Regions from separate parts of the Kitasatospora sp. NPDC048722 genome, predicted to be linked through region 2. Evidence: riboswitches for the same ligand, from Rfam matches in the RefSeq annotation. Region 2 holds a riboswitch; the other holds the start of a gene.
What was found. Region 2 has a riboswitch for glycine ahead of gcvP (aminomethyl-transferring glycine dehydrogenase). Riboswitches for the same ligand answer to the same signal wherever they lie in the genome.
Positions count from the first base shown of each region.

Region 1: it holds a riboswitch for glycine, as region 2 does, so the genes downstream of both, gcvT (glycine cleavage system aminomethyltransferase GcvT) here and gcvP (aminomethyl-transferring glycine dehydrogenase) in region 2, are expected to answer to the same signal.

Region 1 covers NZ_JBEZGX010000035.1:44,854-49,613, reverse strand. Annotated here, with positions in the region: gene glyA (serine hydroxymethyltransferase) at 1-485, opposite strand, end outside; gene gcvH (glycine cleavage system protein GcvH) at 566-940, opposite strand; gene gcvT (glycine cleavage system aminomethyltransferase GcvT) at 1,040-2,161, opposite strand; glycine riboswitch at 2,393-2,498, opposite strand; gene AB0C76_RS24590 (enhanced serine sensitivity protein SseB C-terminal domain-containing protein) at 2,743-3,537, shown strand; gene AB0C76_RS24585 (enhanced serine sensitivity protein SseB C-terminal domain-containing protein) at 3,654-4,577, shown strand.
Region 2 covers NZ_JBEZGX010000097.1:12,249-17,008, reverse strand. Annotated here, with positions in the region: gene AB0C76_RS39335 (PRC and DUF2382 domain-containing protein) at 1-456, opposite strand, end outside; glycine riboswitch at 681-784, shown strand; gene gcvP (aminomethyl-transferring glycine dehydrogenase) at 1,025-3,925, shown strand; gene AB0C76_RS39325 (DUF5999 family protein) at 4,034-4,225, opposite strand; gene AB0C76_RS39320 (hypothetical protein) at 4,594-4,760, opposite strand, start outside.

The sequences.
Region 1 (4,760 bases), on a different contig from region 2:
AGGCGCTCGACCTCGGCCATGTCGACCTGGCCGGTCTTCTCGTCGACGTGGTACGCGGCCACGTTGTAGAGCTTGCCGGAGAAGTTGATCTTCATGCCGTGGGTCAGGTGACCGCCGTGGGCCAGGCTCAGGCCCAGGATGGTGTCGCCCGGCTGGATCAGCGCGAACATCGCGGCGGCGTTGGCCTGCGCGCCCGAGTGCGGCTGGACGTTGGCGTGCTCGGCGCCGAACAGGGCCTTGATGCGGTCGATCGCGATCTGCTCGACGACGTCGACGTGCTCGCAGCCGCCGTAGTAACGGCGGCCGGGGTAGCCCTCGGCGTACTTGTTGGTGAGCACCGAGCCCTGGGCCTCCATGACCGCCACCGGGGCGAAGTTCTCGGAGGCGATCATTTCCAGGGTGGTCTGCTGGCGGTGCAGCTCGGCGTCGACCGCGGCGGCGATCTCCGGGTCGAGCGAGTGCAGGGATTCGTTGAGAACCGTCATGGTGTGGTCTTCCCGGGGCGAAGAGGAGGGACGGTGAGGGGGCGGGCCGCCGCGCTGCGGCCCGCCGCGCCAGGGGCTGGTCAGCCGCCGATGAAGGCGGTGTACTCGTCGGCGCTGAGCAGCTCGTCGGTGGACTCCACCTTGACCTTGAACAGCCAGCCGCCCTCGAACGGGGCGCTGTTGACCAGGGCGTTGTCGTCCAGGACGTCCTGGTTGACCTCGACGACCTCGCCGGTCACCGGGGAGTACAGGTCGCTGACCGACTTGGTGGACTCCAGCTCGCCGCAGGTCTCGCCGGCGGTCACCTCGTCGCCGACCTCGGGCAGCTGCACGTAGACGATGTCACCGAGCGCGTCCGCGGCGTGCTTGGTGATGCCGACCGTCGAGACACCGTCCTCGGCGGCCGTCAGCCACTCGTGCTCCTTGGTGTACTGCAGGTGCTGGGGGTTGCTCATGGCGTCATTCTCCAGGATGGGAAGCGGGTACGACGAAGCGGGCCGCCGCGCGGACGGCTTCGTCGCGGATCAGTGGTGACCGAGGGCCCGGGAAGATCCTCAGCGGGCGCGCTTGTAGAACGGCAGGGCGACGACCTCGACCGGCTCGTGCCTGCCGCGTACGTCCACCGCGACGGCGGTGCCGGGGGCGGCGTGGGCCGCGTCGACGTAGGCGATCGCGATCGGCTTGCCCAGCGTCGGGGACGGCGCGCCCGAGGTGATCCGGCCGATCGGGGCCCCGTCGGCGGAGACCACGGTGTACTCGGCGCGCGGCACGCGCTTGCCCTCGGAGACCAGGCCGACCAGGACGCGCGGCGGGTTCGCCTCCGCCTCGGCGGCGGCCTTCTCCAGCGCCTTGCGGCCGACGAAGGCGCCGTCGTTGGTGGTCTTGTCGAAGCGGACGACCCGGCCGAGGCCGGCGTCGAACGGGGTCAGGTCGGTGGAGAGCTCGTGCCCGTACAGCGGCATGCCCGCCTCCAGGCGCAGGGTGTCGCGGCAGGACAGGCCGCACGGCACCAGGCCGTGGCCCTCGCCGGCGGCGGTCAGCGCCTGCCAGACCGTCTCGGCGTCGGCCGGGGCGCAGAAGATCTCGAAGCCGTCCTCGCCGGTGTAGCCCGTGCGGGCGAGCAGCACGTCCCGGTCGGCCACCCGGGCCGGGAGGATCGCGTAGTACTTCAGGCCGGGGAGGTCGGCCTCGGTGGTCTTCGCGAGGATCGCGGTGGACTCCGGGCCCTGGACGGCGATCAGCGCGTAGGTGTCGCGGTCGTCGGTGACGACGGCGTCGAAGCCCTTGGCGCGGGCGATCAGCTCGTCCAGCACCAGCTGGGCGTTGGAGGCGTTGGCGACGACGAGGAAGGAGTCCTCGCGCAGGCGGTAGACGATCAGGTCGTCCAGGATGCCGCCGTCCTCGGCGCAGATCATGGTGTAGCGGGCGCGCAGCACGCCGAGGGCGGAGACGAAGCCGACCAGCGCGTGGTCCAGCATCTCGCCGGCCTGGGGGCCGGTCACGGTGATCTCGCCCATGTGGGACAGGTCGAACAGACCGGCCTTGGTGCGGACCGCGAGGTGCTCCTCGCGCTCGCTGCCGTAACGCAGCGGCATGTCCCAGCCGGCGAAGTCGGTCATGGTCGCGCCGAGGGCGCGGTGCAGCGCGTCGAGCGCGGTGAGGCGGAGGGACGACATGGCCTGGGAACTCCTCGGTCTGGGCACTCAGGGGTGCACGCGCCGGACCGGACCCGCTCGGGGACCGACTCCTGCGCGCGGGCATGCGGCGGCGTGGGTCTCCCCATCTGTCGTCGAACCTGAGAGCTTCACCGCGCAGCGGCCCGTTGCTGTTTCCAGCTTTCCGGACAGAATGGCGGCTTGCACCGTGGGTGGACGCACGACAGGCCGTGCGCCGCTTTCCAGATGTGCCTAACCCGTGCGGTAGGGGGGCCTGAGAGATTCCGGGGAGGACTTGCTCCTTCGGCGCCGGCCGTGCCGCCAGACGGGGCACTCCGGACTCTCCCGCGCGGGTTCGAGCGGCCGGTATGGAGTTGGTGGGGCCGACTGCGCACGACGCCGTCGGACGCGCACATCATGGCACGTCCGCGGCACCGATGGGAGGGGGGACCCGGTCACACGACACGCAGGGGAACGCGCGCCCCCGGGGTCTGCCGCCGATGTCCCGCCGGCCGTGCGGCGTTGACATCGACGGCAGACCCTAGACTGCTGCGCGTCGGCAGCAGTGGGCGGCCGACCGGCAGAGGGCGGTACAGGGGCGCATGGGGTACCCGGTGGAGCAGCAGCAGGGGTGGGGCGGCCCGGACACGCCGCCGCCGGGCGGGGCCTGGCCGGCCAACGAGCTGGAGCAGGTGCTCACCGCCGCGCTGGGCGATCCGGGCGCGACGCCGCGGGTGGTCGAGGTACTGGCCCGCAGCCAGGTGTGGATCCCGCTGCCCGCCGGGGGCGACCCGCAGGGGCAGTCGCTGGACCTGCCGACGATCGAGCTGGGCGGCGAGCCGTACGTCCCGGTCTTCTCCTCGCAGGAGGTGTTCCTCCAGCAGGCGCCGGGGATGGCGTTCGCGATCGCCCCGGCCTGGGAGTTCGCCCGCGGGCTGCCGCTGGGCGTCGGGATCGCCGTCAACCCCGAGGCGGCGGTGGGCATCCCGGTGCCGCCGCAGGGCGTCGCCGAGCTGCGCCGCGGTCCGCGCGAGGACCGCTGGGAGGACCCCGCGGCGCCGACCGGCGGCCGGGTCGCGCTGCGCGAGCCCGTGCCGGGGGAGGACCCGGAGCACTTCCTGGCCGTCTGCCGCGCCGAACTCGCGGCCCTGCCGGGAGTGTTGACCGCCCGCCGCGCGCTCGCGAGCATCGAGGGCGAGCCGACCGTGATGTTCATCGGCGTGCAGCTGGACCCGGCCGCCCCGGCCGACCCGGCGGCGGTGAACGAGGCGCTCGGCCGCGCGCTGGGAACCGCGCCGCTGCCCGGCGGCGTCCACCTCGTGCTGCTCGACCTCGCCGACGATCCGGTGGTCGAGTGGCTGCTCACCCGGGTGCTGCCGTTCTACGCGCGGGTGTGACGGGGTTCGTTCGTAGGCACGTCGCCGTGGCGTCGGCCGGTGCCGCGCCATAGGGTGCGTGCAGACGGCCGACGGGCCGGCGGCAGGTGAGGAAAGAGGCGCGGCGAGGTGGGCGCATGAGTGCGGGAGCGGTGTCCGGTGGTGCACCGGGGCCCTGGGGCCAGGCACCGGCCGGACGCCCCGGCGCGGATCCGGGCGCGCTGGAGCGCGCGCTGCGCGAGGTCGCGCCGGAGCGCTACGAGGCGTACGAGCAACTGCTCCGCGCCCTGGCCGAGGGCCAGGTCTGGATGCTGCTGTGGCACGGCACCCCGGGCAGCCCGGACGCCCAATACGGGAACATGGAGATCAGCGGCCACGGCTACGCGCCGGCCGTCACCTCCCCCGAGCAGCTGGCGGCCTCCGGCTGGGCGCGCGCCCACGAGGTCGTCTCCGGGCGCGAGATCGCCGCGTCGCTGTACCGCACCCGCTGGGGCCTGTGGCTGAACCCGCACGCCCCGGGCGGCGGGGTCGGCGTGCCGTGGGCGGACCTGCGGCGGATCGCGGCGGGCCTGGACCGGCTGCCGGCCGGGCCGCTGAGGCTCAGCGAGCCTCAGGTGAACGCCCAGCAGTTCTTCGCGCTGCTGGAGCACCAGGCGACCGAGGTGCGGGCCGTCCGGGCGCTGCGCCGGGCCTGGGTGCAGCCGGCCGTGGGCGAACCGTACCTGGCCATCGGGCTGGACCTGTACGACAGCTCCCCGCCGGCCGTGGAGGCGGTGCGCGCGCTGATGCAGCGGGCGATCGCGGTGGCCCCGGAGGGGCTGGCGGTGTCCACGGTGGCGATGGCGGACGAGTACGACCCGGTGGCGCTGTGGATGCGGGCCAGGGCGCGGCCGTTCTACGACCGCGAGGCGGCCGGGCTCGGCCGGCCGACCGGCGCCTACCCGCCGGTGCCGCCGCCGGGCCACCAGGCCCCGCCGTACTACCCGCAGCAGACCGGGCCGGGCTGGCACGGGCAGCCGCAGCCGCCCCAGCGGCCGTGGCCCGGCTACCCGGGGCGCTGAACCGCTAAACCCGCCAAAATCCAATTCCAGAAGCCGACTTGACTTTGCGTCAGGTCGGCTTCGGCGTTTTCCGGACGACTTCGCGGCTGCTGGTGTCAGGCATCTTGACATGGTTATCACGCCCATGTGAAGAGGGATATGCCGATGATCGTGGAGGTGCATGCACGCAGATCACAGTTGGGC
Region 2 (4,760 bases):
CTCCGGGGCGGTCGTGGTGGGAGCGGCGGTGAGGGTGGTCGTGGTCATGGGGGCGACGGTCGTCGTGGCGGCGGCCGCGGCGGTGCCGAAGTCGAGGTCGGGCTTCGGCGGTCCGGCGTCGCCGTTCACCGGCCGGCCGTTCGCCGGGGTGTCGAGGCCGTAGTAGCGGTAGAGCTGGAGCTCCTGGGCCGGCGACAGGTGCTGGCCGACGCCGAAGTCCGGCGACTCCTTGACCAGCGACTTGTCGTACGGCACGCGGAGCTCGTCGCCGGAGAACTCGCTCGTGGTGAGCGGGACGAAGGCGTCCCGGCCGAAGATGCCGGTGCGGACGGCGGCCCACTCGGGCTGGCCGGTGGCGTCGTCCAGGTACACCTCGTCAACCGTGCCGATCTTGTCTCCGTTGCGGTCGACCGCCTTGTGGCCGATGAGGTCGCGGGGGTCGATATCGGTTTGCACTCTTTCCTCCAGTGCGCTGCGCCTGCGGAACTCCCGCAGGACGGCGGCCGGAGCACCCGTGCCGTCCGCCACTTCACACCAAAAGCCATCAACCGGACGGCCGCGAGCGGGATGCGTCCGGACGGGCTGCGGGGTGGGCCGTTCGGGGGACGCGCGTAGACCCCGGGTGACCGGACACACCCGTGATCGAACGGGCTCCCGCTGGTACCCTGGGCCGCGACCGCCGAGCCCGCTCGGGAGAGTCCCCGAAGGCGAAAACCGCTGGTCGGGGCGCCGAAGGAGCAACTCCTCCCCGGAATCTCTCAGGCATCCGTACCGTGTGGGATAGGTCACTCTGGAAAGCAGGGCAGGACCGCCGGCGAGGGAGCCGACGGCCACCACCCTCACCGACGGTGCAAGCCGGCGGAGCGCCCACAGCGCGCCGCGCGGGCGAAGCTCTCAGGTCCCGATGACAGAGGGGGAGGCCTGTCGGGTCCGCCCGCCACCAGGCCCACCCGCTGTCCGCAGCGGTGCAGGCCGACCGGCGTGCGTACCCCCGCCGGTCCGTGACCAGGAGGCCTCGACCACCATGAACGCCCAGTCGAACGCGGGACGCCCGAGCGGCGCCGTCACCCTCACCGAGCTCGAGCAGGCCAGCCCCTTCGAGAACCGCCACATCGGCCCCGACGCCGCCGCGCAGGAGAAGATGCTGGCGCAGGTCGGCTACGGCTCGCTGGACGAGCTCGCCGCCACCGCCGTGCCCGAGGCGATCCGTTCCATCACGGGTCTGGACCTGCCCGCCGGCCGCAGCGAGGCCCAGGTCCTCGCGGAGCTGCGCGAGCTGGCCGGCCGCAACCAGGTGCTCCAGCCGATGATCGGCCTGGGCTACTACGGCACCTTCACCCCGCCGGTGATCCTGCGCAACGTCCTGGAGAACCCGGCCTGGTACACCGCGTACACCCCGTACCAGCCGGAGATCTCGCAGGGCCGCCTGGAGGCGCTGCTCAACTTCCAGACCCTGGTCTCCGACCTGACCGGCCTGCCCACCTCGGGCTCCTCGCTGCTCGACGAGGGCACCGCCGCCGCCGAGGCGATGGCGCTGGCCCGCCGCGTCACCAAGGTCAAGGGCGGCGTGTTCCTCGTCGACGCCGAGACCCTGCCGCAGACCGTCGCGGTGATCAACACCCGCGCCGTGCCGACCGGTGTCGAGGTCGTCGTCGCGGACCTCTCCGAGGGCATCCCGGCCGAGATCGCCGAGCGCGGCGTCTTCGGCGTGCTGCTCCAGTACCCGGGCGCCACCGGTGTCGTGCGCGACCTCGCCCCCGTCATCGAGCAGGCCCACGGCCTCGGCGCGATCGTCGCGGTCGCCGCCGACCTGCTGGCGCTGACCCTGCTCAAGTCGCCCGGCTCGCTCGGCGCCGACATCGCCTGCGGCACCTCGCAGCGCTTCGGCGTGCCGATGGGCTTCGGCGGCCCGCACGCCGGCTACCTGTCGGTGCGCGCCGAGTACGCCCGCTCGCTGCCCGGCCGCCTGGTCGGCGTCTCCGTCGACTCGGACGGCAACCGCGCCTACCGCCTGGCGCTGCAGACCCGCGAGCAGCACATCCGCCGCGAGAAGGCCACCAGCAACATCTGCACCGCCCAGGTGCTGCTCGCCGTCATGGCCTCGATGTACGCCGTCTACCACGGCCCGGACGGCCTGGCCGACATCGCCCGCCGCACCCACCGCTACGCCGCCGCCCTCGCCGAGGGCCTGCGGGCCGGCGGCGTCGAGCTGCTGCACGGCGAGTTCTTCGACACCGTCACCGCCGTCGTCCCGGGCCGCGCCGCCGAGATCGCCGCCGCCGCCCGCGCCAACGGCATCAACCTGTACCAGGACGGCGAGGACCGGATCTCGGTCTCCACCGACGAGACCACCACCCGCGAGCACCTGGCCGGCGTCTGGGCCGCGTTCGGCGTGCCCGCCGTCGAGGCCGCCGAGACCGCCGACGCGCTGCCCGCCGCGCTGCTGCGCGAGGACGACTACCTCACCCACCCGGTCTTCCACAGCCACCGCTCGGAGACCGCCATGCTGCGCTACCTGCGCCGCCTGTCGGACCGGGACTACGCGCTGGACCGCGGCATGATCCCGCTGGGCTCCTGCACCATGAAGCTCAACGCGACCACCGAGATGGAGCCGGTGACCTGGCCGGAGTTCGGCCAGCTGCACCCGTTCGCGCCGATCGACCAGGCCCAGGGCTACCTGACCCTGATCCGCCAGCTGGAGCAGCAGCTGGTCGAGGTGACCGGCTACGACGCCGTCTCGATCCAGCCGAACGCCGGTTCGCAGGGCGAGCTGGCCGGCCTGCTGGCCGTCCGTGCCTACCACCACGCCAACGGCGACACCCAGCGCGACGTCTGCCTGATCCCGTCCTCCGCGCACGGCACCAACGCGGCCTCCGCCGTGATGGCCGGCATGCGGGTCGTCGTGGTGAAGACCCTCGCCGACGGCGACGTGGACGTCGAGGACCTGAAGGCCAAGATCGAGAAGCACCGTGACAGCCTGTCGGTGCTGATGGTCACCTACCCGTCCACCCACGGCGTGTACGAGACCGAGATCACCCAGATCTGCGCCCTGGTGCACGAGGCGGGCGGCCAGGTGTACGTCGACGGCGCCAACCTGAACGCCCTGGTCGGCCTCGCCAAGCCGGGCAAGTTCGGCGCGGACGTCTCGCACCTGAACCTGCACAAGACCTTCTGCATCCCGCACGGCGGTGGCGGCCCGGGCGTCGGCCCGGTCGCGGTGCGCGCCCACCTGGCGCCGTACCTGCCGAACCACCCGCTGCAGGAGGAGGCCGGCCCGGCCACCGGTGTCGGCCCGATCTCGGCGGCGCCGTGGGGCTCGGCCGCGATCCTGCCGATCTCCTGGGCGTACGTCCGGCTGATGGGCGGCGAGGGCCTCAAGCACGCGACCCAGGTCGCCGTGCTGAACGCCAACTACATCGCCAAGCGCCTGGCCCCGCACTTCCCGGTGCTCTACACCGGGCCGGGCGGGCTGGTCGCGCACGAGTGCATCATCGACCTGCGTCCGCTCACCAAGGAGACGGGCGTGACGGTGGACGACATCGCCAAGCGCCTGATCGACTACGGCTTCCACGCGCCGACGATGTCGTTCCCGGTGGCCGGCACGCTGATGATCGAGCCGACCGAGTCCGAGGACCTGCACGAGATCGACCGGTTCTGCGACACGATGATCGCGATCCGCGCCGAGATCGACAAGGTCGGATCGGGCGAGTGGGCGGCGGACGACAACCCGCTGTGCAACGCCCCGCACACCGCCGCCACGCTGGCCGGCGACTGGGCGCACGGCTACTCGCGGCAGGAGGCCGTCTTCCCGGCGGGCGTGAACCCGGCGGACAAGTACTGGCCGCCGGTCAGCCGGATCGACGGCGCGTACGGCGACCGCAACCTGGTCTGCTCGTGCCCGCCGCTGGACGAGTACGGCGTCTGAGCCGGATCCGGCAGGCGTGAGCGGCAGGGCCCCGGCGGTACGTTCGCCGGGGCCCTGCCCCGTTCTCGTGGGCTGCCCCGCTGGTGGTGCGTGCGGTCGGACCGCGGGTCAGGCCGCGTGGGCGACCGGGCGGCGCGGTGCGATCACCCGGCCGTCGGGCAGCAGCTCTCCGGTGTCCTCGAACATGAGGACGCCGTTGCAGAGCAGGCTCCAGCCCTGCTCAGGGTGGCAGGCCACCGGGACGGCAGCCTCGCGGTCCTCGGACTCGGCCGACGGGCACTCAGGACGGTGCTGGCACATGCGTACCCTCGCTTCGCTCTGCGATCCTCCCCGTGGGGCGGCCGCCGACGGCGAGCCGCCGGGAACCGCCGCGCAGTCGGATCCTGTCCGCGCGCCGACCAGGTGTTGAGCGGCGCTCAAGTGGGTAGGACAGGTGGTCCTTCCACGCTGGTTCCCAGTGTCGGCATCCGCGGACGCGCGCGCAGCGATTTGGTGACATGCGCCACAACTCCCGGGCAGAGATCACCCGTTCAGGTGGGGCTGGTTGAGAAATTCGCACAGACGGGTCAGGCGCAAGGTGACCCGTCAGGGCCATGGACGGTGACCCGTCCGGGTGAGTGAGGGGTCCGGAGAGCCCTAAGGTGGGGGTGCCGCCAGGGGCGTCCGGGTCAGGAAGTGCCGAGGAGCAGTGGCTTGGCGAGGGGGGCGCGCGCGAGCAGCGGGAGGAGCTCGGCGGCCGGGTAAGCGCGGTGTGCGGTGACGCCGAGCGGGGCCGGGGCGAGCGGGATCAGCAGGTCGGCGGCCGGGTCGGTGTCGGGGCTGTGCAGCCAGAGCG